Regions from separate parts of the Aeromonas sp. FDAARGOS 1416 genome, predicted to be linked through region 3. Evidence: riboswitches for the same ligand, from Rfam matches in the RefSeq annotation. Region 3 holds a riboswitch; each other region holds the start of a gene.

Region 1 (2,203 bases), 440 kb from region 3:
CAACCGGCCATCCCGCTCACTCGGGGTCTCTTCAAGTACCTGCAACTGCTGCCAATCCTGCGGCTGATAGTGCCACTCCGGCTCTGCGCAGCGGCCTTGTGCGTTGAGTTCGCAGCGATCCAGCTCCCTTTCGCTCTGACCCAGGATGATGGCTTGCGGCAGCGGCAGACGATCCTGTCGCTGGGCGGTCGGCGTGCCCGCCAGCTGCTCCCAGCGACCCTGCTTGAGGCCATAACCGAAGTCATAACTGCTGGCGGGAATGAGCTTGCCCGCCGGAATCCGATCTTCACAGCGCACGAAGCGGATCTGCCAGCCTGCATCTACCTTGAGCTGCGGCTCGCCACACTGCTGCTCGGCCAGTGCGACGAGATCGCTGCTCTGCCAGTCGAAGCGACGGTAGACCCTAAGCTGCTGGTAAGGAGCATTGCTGCTACGCGCCTTGAGCTCGTAGGTGATCTCGGTGATGCGAGCGGCCAGTTGCCGGCTCGATTCGCCAGTCAGCTGATACTGTCGCCAGTCATTTGGGGAGTAGTTGGCTTGCGCCGAGGATGTAGCCAAAAGCAGGGGGCCTGCCAGCAGCAGCCACCCGGTACCTGAACGGTTCATTTTTATCCCTTTGTTCTTGTTTGTGTATTGTCTTGCGAGTAATCGCAAGGCAATTTACAGGGACTCAAAAGAATATCAATGATTTTTTAAATGACATATAAATCAATGATATAGCGTTGATTTATATGCTTGCTGTTTTTGAACTCCTGCTGCCGTAGTGAGGGCTCACATGCGACTTTATTGAAGAAGTTGTTAGTTGTGTAAAGTGCGTGTCAGATCTCATTTAATCAACACGAGACATGCAGCAAATGACCAGGAAAAGCGAGATGTCCCTGTGGCTTAAGCCACATTATCTGGGCGCATGATGACTGGTGACTCAATCAGCAAAGCCAGCTATTTGTTCGTGAGGAGGCGGGATGAAAAGATATTGGCCGCCTGTATGGGTAGCACAGGCGACCTGATAAGAGTTGCTTTCAACACCACCTGCTCATCTGTTTCGCGCCAATTTCAGCGTCACTACAGATGAGTCATCAGAGATAGCTGACAGTCACGATCGCCATGTTGCTGGCATTGGTCACTTTGTAGCTGATAGTGCTGCTAATTGAGCTGATTTGACCGGCTTGCTGCAAGTGAGCCAAAGGCATGGTTTGCTTGTTCATGCCTGAATAGCAGGTCACGCTGCTGTCAGAAAAATCACATGGAGATTCATAGATAGTGCCAGTAAACGTCACTGAGCCATCAGCCGCAGAAGCTGTGGATGGCAACAAGGCGGTACCAAGCAGCAAGGAGGTGCATACAGAGAAAACTGTCTTGCGAACTAAACGGGAGGCGGTGTGTTGAGCTTTCATATCTATGTCCTTTTCGTCACAGGTGTTGTACGAAAAGGGCAACGCAATCAAAGAGTAATGCCATAAATCGGCAATAACATCACTCTTCTCAGATGGCAGCTCCGCTGTCTTAGGTATCAAAACCCTTAGACCGGTGGCTTTGCGTCCCGACCTTTCGATCGGTTTGCCCTTTACTCTATGTCTAGATGATAACACTCCACTTTGAGAAATCAATCGGCTTAAAAATCATGAGAGATGGATCACAGTTAGTCTGCATAATTAATAACGTATATTTATTTTTTATCTCAAATCATGCCTGTGAATATTGCGGACAAGTCTCTATATTAGCGCGTCATATCTATGATTAATATGTAATGTAGTAGATGTATATTTATGTGTGGGCTGCCAATAATTTGATTACCTGATTACCTGATTACCTGATTACCTGATTACCTGATTACCTGATTACCTGATTACCTGATTACCTGATTACCTGATTACCTGATTACCTGATTACCTGATTACCTGATTACCTGATTACCTGATTACCTGATTACCTGATTACCTGATTACCTGATTACCTGATTACCTGATTACCTGATTACCTGATTACCTCTTTAGGGGGCGGTTTATGAAGTGGTTGATAACTATTGTCAAAAATAGATAGATTATCTTTGTTGTGTTCTTGTTGAAATTTTGTGTGCGACTTTAAATTCATAGTCTGACAATATTGCAACAGATGCCCTTTATATGAACTTTATTTATTTCATGATATCGTTTTATGTTTCATTGTTGGTTTAAGTCGTTGTTTTTTAGGTGTTTATAAAAAA
Region 2 (2,203 bases), 620 kb from region 3:
TGGCAGGATTTGCCGCCAGTTGATACGGTCGCCATCGAGCTTGGTTATCGTCTGGTGCCTTTGGCTGAAACGGATAAAGGGGCTGAACTGCTTGCCCGGGTGCGCGGGATCCGTAAAACCCTCTCCGAGCAGTACGGTTTTCTGCTCCCCGAGATCCGGGTGCGCGACAATCTGCAATTGCAGCCGGATCAGTACCGGATCAAGCTGTCCGGCGTCGCGTTAGCGACGGGGAATGTGGATTGTCAGCGCTTGATGGCCATCAGCAGTGGTGAGACCTATGGCGCGCTAGATGGCGAGTTGACCCAGGACCCGGCCTACGGCATGAGTGCGGTCTGGATCTCCCCTGAACAGAAGGCCAAGGCCCTTAATCTTGGTTACTCGGTGGTGGATTCGGCCACCGTGATTGCCACTCACGCCAGCAAGTTGTTACGTGAACAACTTGATGCGCTGTTTGGTCACGATGAAGTTGGCAAGCTGGGCCAATACCTAGCCAGTCAGTCCCCCCGGTTGGCTGAAGAGCTGAATCTGGCGCTGACCCAGATGCAGCAATTGAGAGTTTTTCGTCAATTGCTAAAGGAGCAGGTCAGTCTTACCGATATACGAACCGTTGCCACGACGCTGCTGGATGCGAGCGAGCTGACCAAAGATCCTGTCTTGCTAGCATCCGATGTGCGCTGTGCCTTGAAGCGCCAGATTGTGCGGCAGGCCATTGGTAATCGGGATGTGCTGGCTACGTTTACGCTGGATGATCGCCTTGAGCAGACATTGCTGGCTGCAATGAATCAGTCACAACAGCAGGGCAAAATCCAGCTGGACAGCTTCCCGGTTGATCCACAACTGCTGGCCCAATTGCAGCAAAATATGCCGTTGGTGAAGGAGCAGTTGCAGCAGTTGGGACATGCCCCTGTGTTGGTTGTTATGCCGCAACTGAGACCGTTAATAGCCCGTTATGCCCGATCATTTTCAAAGGGACTCAAAGTGCTTTCTTATAATGAAATACCGGAAGAGTTACGGGTAGAGGTAATTGGTACACTTGGTTAATTGCTGTTGGATAAATGCGCTGATGGGGAAGTGTTTTTTCCGCCTTTGCTTGAATTGCCGTATGAATACTATATGATGTGGCGAAAATTGACGCAGCAATGTGTGAAAGTTAAATAACAAAAACAATATTAATTGTGTTGCTACACGCCTAGGCAATCAGGTCGGGCGTGTTATCACATTGTAAGGGCAAACTGAACTGAAAAGTCAGGACGCAAAGCCTCCGGTCTAACAGCATGAAAGCTAATGACAGCGGGGTTACCAAGGTGAATTTGGATACAATATCGTTACCATATGGATACAAGGTTGTGCTGTTTTTCAGTATCACCTTGTATTGATCCTTTGTGTCTGATGCTTCAGCTCTATTGATTGTCCTATTCACAGTCACAGGTATCAGATGTCTATGTCTTCGGGATTATCAATAAATAAAAAAATCGGGTTGTGTGGTGATGGTTCTGCTGAACCACATATATTATTGATTCAACCGTTAGTCGCTAGGAATGAGGTTGTAAATATTCTCTCCAGAGAAGGCCTTAGAGTATCAACGGTTAATTCTGTAAAACAGTCAAAGAGCATTATTGCTGACAATAATGTTCATCTTATATTGCTCGATATGGATGCCATGACCGAGCTTGGGCCACGTATTCTGCATGAGTTTGAAGGGCTCGATTGTGTCATTATGGTTAATGAGCATCAGGCCGCAATTGCTGCAGAAGCCATGTGTGCCGGAGCTATAGATTATATTGTCAAACCCTTCCGTTCCCAGCAATTGCTCGATGCTGTACGTGGTGCTTTACGCCTTCGTCAGGCGATCCCCAATCTTATCGCTGTGTCGCCCATGAGCCTGCAGGTCTTGCAACTGGCTCGACGTGCCGCCAAAACCTCCGCCACCATTCTGATTGGTGGTGAGTCAGGCACCGGTAAAGAGCGGTTGGCCCGTTATATTCATGATATGTCAGTCAGGTCTGAAAAACCGTTTGTTGCAATTAATTGCGCTGCCATTCCTGAGACAATGCTCGAATCTATTCTCTTTGGCCATAATAAAGGTGCGTTTACCGGTGCTATATCTGCCCAACCTGGCAAGTTTGAGTTGGCACAGGGGGGTACCCTGTTATTGGACGAAATATCTGAATTATCTTTGAACTTGCAAGCAAAGTTATTACGG
Region 3 (2,203 bases):
GACCTGAGCGTCACTGTCTCCGACGGCGGGCTGGATGCCAGTGCGGCAACCCGTCTGACGGTCAAACCGGCCAGCAGCGGCGGTGGTTGCACGGCGACCGATCCGGATGCGGCCAACTGGCCAGTCTGGAAAGCGGCCAGCACCTATAACAGCGGCGACAAGGTGAGCCACAACCAGCTGGTGTGGCAGGCCAAGTACTGGACCCAGGGCAACGAGCCGAGCCGCACTGCGGATCAGTGGTTGCTGGTGAGCAAGGTGCAACTGGGTTGGGATGCCAATGTGGCCTACAACGGTGGCGAGCTCACCACCCATAACGGCCGTCAGTGGAAGGCGCAGTACTGGACCAAGGGCAATGAGCCCGGCAAACACGACGTCTGGCAGGATGTGGGAGCCGTCAGCTGTAAATAAGCATTGAATGGTGGCGGGGCATGCCAGTCATGCCCCGTTTTTTTCTCCCCGCATCTCCACATTCTGGCGGTTCTGCCAACCGGTTTCCCCCAGCTTCTCTCGTGTCCCTGCAAAGTGCTCACTCTTGCCTAGTGATTAATGCTCTCCCCGATAGCTGGCATCTGTGCCGCACGCTGCCCTTTGCCAGCCATTGAGGCTGTTGATAAGCCAGATCATCCCGGCCAGTGGCAAGGCATAAATCGTCAAACGAACAAATTTGTCGTATCTGGATAACCGGGTGCGTGAGGGCAATTCGCTGGGCATGAAGACACCTGCTGGCCATGCAAAGCGGCGATTATAAATTCATTAGTTGCGATACAGATGGGTCTTTTGTCGCATATTGTTCTTACTCATTGATTTTTCTCAATTTTGTGTGATGCGGATCAAAAAAATGGTGTGAGGTATCTGGTTGGAGGTGATGAGATTAGGTCTGCATATCCGGCTGTTTTTTAAACATTAATTTCTTGAAAGTGGGTAATTGTCGGGGTTGGTAACTGGTGGGCTGGCAATGGTCCGATTTGCTTACTTATCAGAATTACCCTACAGTCAATCGGCGATTATTTATCGCCAGAAATAATGTTGTGACAAGGGCAAACCGATTGAAAAGTCGGGACGCAAAGCTTCCGGTCTAAGGGTCAAGGCGACCTAGGATAGCGGGGCCACCACAGTAGAATGCAGGCTGCCCTTGCCAAGGGGTGGCCGTTTTTGTGTCACCTGTCGTGTTGCGTTGCCCTTTCGTTTTTCCCATAACGAAAAGGAAAGCAATATGCTAAGTCCAAAACCTGCACTGCTGGCCATGATGGTCGGCACCCTGCTCGCCTCCTCCGCCGCTTATGCGGCAGCTCCCGGCAAACCCGCCATCGGTTGGGGCCCCACCAAGTTTGCCATCGTCGAAGTCAACCAGTCCGCGACCGCTTATAACGAGCTGGTCAAGGTGAAGGATGGCGCCGATGTGACCGTCACCTGGAATCTCTGGAACGGCGATATTGGCCAGAGTGCCAAGGTGCTGCTGGATGGCAAGGAAGTCTGGTCCGGTCCCTCTTCCGCCGCGGGTACCGCCACCTTCAAGGTGCACAAGGGGGGGCGCTATCAGATGCAGGTCGCGCTGTGCAACGGCGATGGCTGTACCCTGTCTGATGCCAAGGAGATCGTGGTCGCCGATACCGACGGCAGCCACCTTGCACCGCTCAAGCCTGCCCTTCAGGAGAATAACAAACCCTATGTCAACAAGTCCGGCAAGGTGGTCGGCACCTACTATGTGGAGTGGGGGGTCTATGATCGCAACTTCACCGTGGACAAGCTGCCAGCCCAGAACCTGACCCATATCCTCTATGGCTTCACCCCGATCTGTGGCGGTGATGGCCTCAACGACAGCCTCAAAGAGATTTCTGGCAGCTTCCAGGCGTTGCAACGTGCCTGCTCCGGGCGCAAGGATTTCCAGGTCGCCATTCACGATCCCTGGGCCGCGCTGCAAAAAGGGCAGGGGTCACTGGTCGCCTGGGATGAGCCCTACAAGGGCAACTTCGGTAATCTGATGGCCCTCAAACAGGCCTATCCGGACCTGAAGATCCTCCCCTCCGTCGGTGGCTGGACCCTCTCCGACCCCTTCTTCTTCATGCATGACAAGGCCAAGCGTGACGTGTTCGTCGCCTCGGTCAAAGAGTTCCTGCAGACCTGGAAGTTCTTCGACGGCGTCGATATCGACTATGAGTTCCCGGGCGGCGATGGCGCCAACCCCAATCTGGGGGACAAGACC
Region 4 (2,203 bases), 1.5 Mb from region 3:
GGTGGCCTTGATCACCAGCTGGTGGTGACCTGCCTTGAGCCCTTCCAGCGCCATGGTGAAGGTGTGGCTGCTGTCCTTGATGTCGGCACTGCTTTCACCCTTGGCCACGCCGCCGTGGTCATAGAGGGTGTTGGATACGGTCAGATCGCCCTGTGCGGTGACGGTGAAATCGAGGGTTGCCTTGCCGTTGTCCAGCACATAGTCGCTGGCCAGACCGCTGACGCTGATACTGTCCACCACCGGCGGTTGCTGCTGTTGCAGGTCAATCTCGACCCGCTTCAGTTTGCTGTCTCGATGCAGATAGACGGGGTTCATACCGTAGACCGGATTGAACTGGCCATCGGCTCCTTGCTGACCGGCGCGGATCAGGCTCTGCTCGGCGTTGATCTTGCTGGCGAGGGCATGGGCCCAGTTGTTCTTCTGGCCCTGTTCGGCAGTGGTGATGGTCAGCACGGTTTGCAGATCGGGGCGCTCGCCGTTGGCATCGAATACCCGGGTCATCGCCTTGTCGCCTGCCGCGAGGTCGATGGAGGGGTAGATGGTGCCGGACTGGCTCCACTCCAGCGGCGGCTGACTACCATCTTTGAACTTGGCATCGATGATGTTGTAGAAGCTGTTGCTGGTGTCGCCCACTTCCCACACGCCGAGGATCAACTGATAACCGGTGCGCTCCGGCAGGATGCAGTTGTGGGTTACCTGCTTGGGCGGCTGCACCATGTTGCCGTCGATGACGCAGAAGGGGGTCAGGTCGAACGAGGCGCGGGTGAGCGGCTGGTTGGGGTTCCAGTTCTGCTTGGTGAGGTAGTAGCGCCAGTTGCGGGTGACGTGGTTTGCGGTGAAGGTCCAGCTGATGGCGAAGGGGCCGGGCTGTACTTCACGTTTGGTCCAGCGGTCGCTGGTCTGGATGTTCAGCTCGCTCCAGCGCGGGCTGCCCGCCGAGGCGATTTGACCATCCTGCGGGCCGCTCTGCGGGAAGCCGGAAGGGCCCTCCACGCTCTGGGGTTCCCACTGCACGCCGCCACACTGGCTGTTGCCGCCGGTTTTGCACAGATAGTTGCGGCTCTCTGGCTGGCTGATGTAGCCATGAGCCAGGGCGCTGCCGCTGGCCAGCAGAGCCAGCACCGCTGCGATGTGATTGAGTTGGATTTTTGCTGCCATACATTCCTCTGTTCGACAGATGTGGGCAGTCAGTTGGCCTGGGGATTCCCCGATACACACTTGCGTGTAGCAACCCCGCTATCCTGGACAAAACGTCTGTAGACCGGAGGCTTTGCGTCCCGACCTTTCGGTCAGTTTGCCAAATGACTAGATGATTAGTGATGGGCCAAATGTTCGGCCATCACCATTGTGCACTGCATTGATTAATTATTTGAAGTTAAATGTTTAAATGCACCATTCAATGGCGCGAAAATCATTCTAACTGGCTGTTTTTAAATTGTTCTCTTATCTGTGAATGGCACCGATCAACGTTGAATATGCCGATAAGATGCATGTTGATTGCGTGTTGCTGACGTAAAAAAAACCTGCCAGCTTGGCTGGCAGGTTGGGTGACAAGGCGACACGGATTGACGCCATCAATGACGGGCGCGCTGCTCTCCGGAGGGGGGAGATACGGGAGCCATCATTGGCGCTGCAGCTGACTCCTTGCCCAGTTTGAACACCGCAAGTCGCTCATCCAGACTGCGGGAGAGACCGGCCAGCAACTCGCTCTCCTGCGCCAGTTGCGAGGCGGACTGGGACATCTCCAGCGCCGAGTCGTTGATGCCGCTGACGTTGCGGTTCATATCCTCGGCCACCATGCTCTGCTGCTCGGCGGCTGTAGCGATCTGGGTTGCCATGTCGCTCACATGCTGGATGTGGTTGACGATCAGGGTGAGATCCTGCCCCGCCTGCTGGGACTGGTTGACGCTGCTCTCTGCCAGTTTGCGGCTGGTATCCATAGCATTGGCTGCACTGACGGCCCGTTGCTGCAGCTGGGCAATGGTGCTCTGGATCTCTTCGGTGGATTGGCGAGTGCGGCTGGCCAGCTGGCGCACCTCGTCGGCCACCACGGCAAAGCCACGGCCCTGCTCACCGGCACGGGCTGCCTCGATGGCGGCGTTGAGGGCCAGCAGGTTGGTCTGCTCCGAAATGGCGCTGATGACAGCGGTCACTTCGCTGATCTGCATCACCCCCTCCTTGAGCTGGTTGACCTGTTGGGTGG

Evidence for each region. A riboswitch is a leader RNA that binds a small molecule or an ion and turns the genes downstream of it on or off. The one in region 3 is predicted to bind cyclic di-GMP.
Region 1: another riboswitch for cyclic di-GMP. It lies ahead of I6L46_RS14270 (hypothetical protein); the one in region 3 lies ahead of I6L46_RS12195 (glycosyl hydrolase family 18 protein).
Region 2: another riboswitch for cyclic di-GMP. It lies ahead of lafK (sigma-54 dependent transcriptional regulator); the one in region 3 lies ahead of I6L46_RS12195 (glycosyl hydrolase family 18 protein).
Region 4: another riboswitch for cyclic di-GMP. It lies ahead of gbpA (N-acetylglucosamine-binding protein GbpA); the one in region 3 lies ahead of I6L46_RS12195 (glycosyl hydrolase family 18 protein).

What each region holds. Positions count from the first base shown of each region.
Region 1 is NZ_CP077301.1:3,179,560-3,181,762, reverse strand. It holds gene I6L46_RS14275 (collagenase) at 1-606, opposite strand, end outside; gene I6L46_RS14270 (hypothetical protein) at 1,077-1,394, opposite strand; cyclic di-GMP riboswitch class I at 1,486-1,572, opposite strand.
Region 2 is NZ_CP077301.1:3,355,995-3,358,197, reverse strand. It holds gene lfhA (lateral flagellar biosynthesis protein LfhA) at 1-1,041, shown strand, start outside; cyclic di-GMP riboswitch class I at 1,217-1,304, shown strand; gene lafK (sigma-54 dependent transcriptional regulator) at 1,442-2,203, shown strand, end outside.
Region 3 is NZ_CP077301.1:2,736,565-2,738,767, reverse strand. It holds gene I6L46_RS12200 (glycosyl hydrolase family 18 protein) at 1-408, shown strand, start outside; cyclic di-GMP riboswitch class I at 1,027-1,114, shown strand; gene I6L46_RS12195 (glycosyl hydrolase family 18 protein) at 1,214-2,203, shown strand, end outside.
Region 4 is NZ_CP077301.1:4,282,685-4,284,887, forward strand. It holds gene gbpA (N-acetylglucosamine-binding protein GbpA) at 1-1,158, opposite strand, end outside; cyclic di-GMP riboswitch class I at 1,224-1,309, opposite strand; gene I6L46_RS19545 (methyl-accepting chemotaxis protein) at 1,575-2,203, opposite strand, start outside.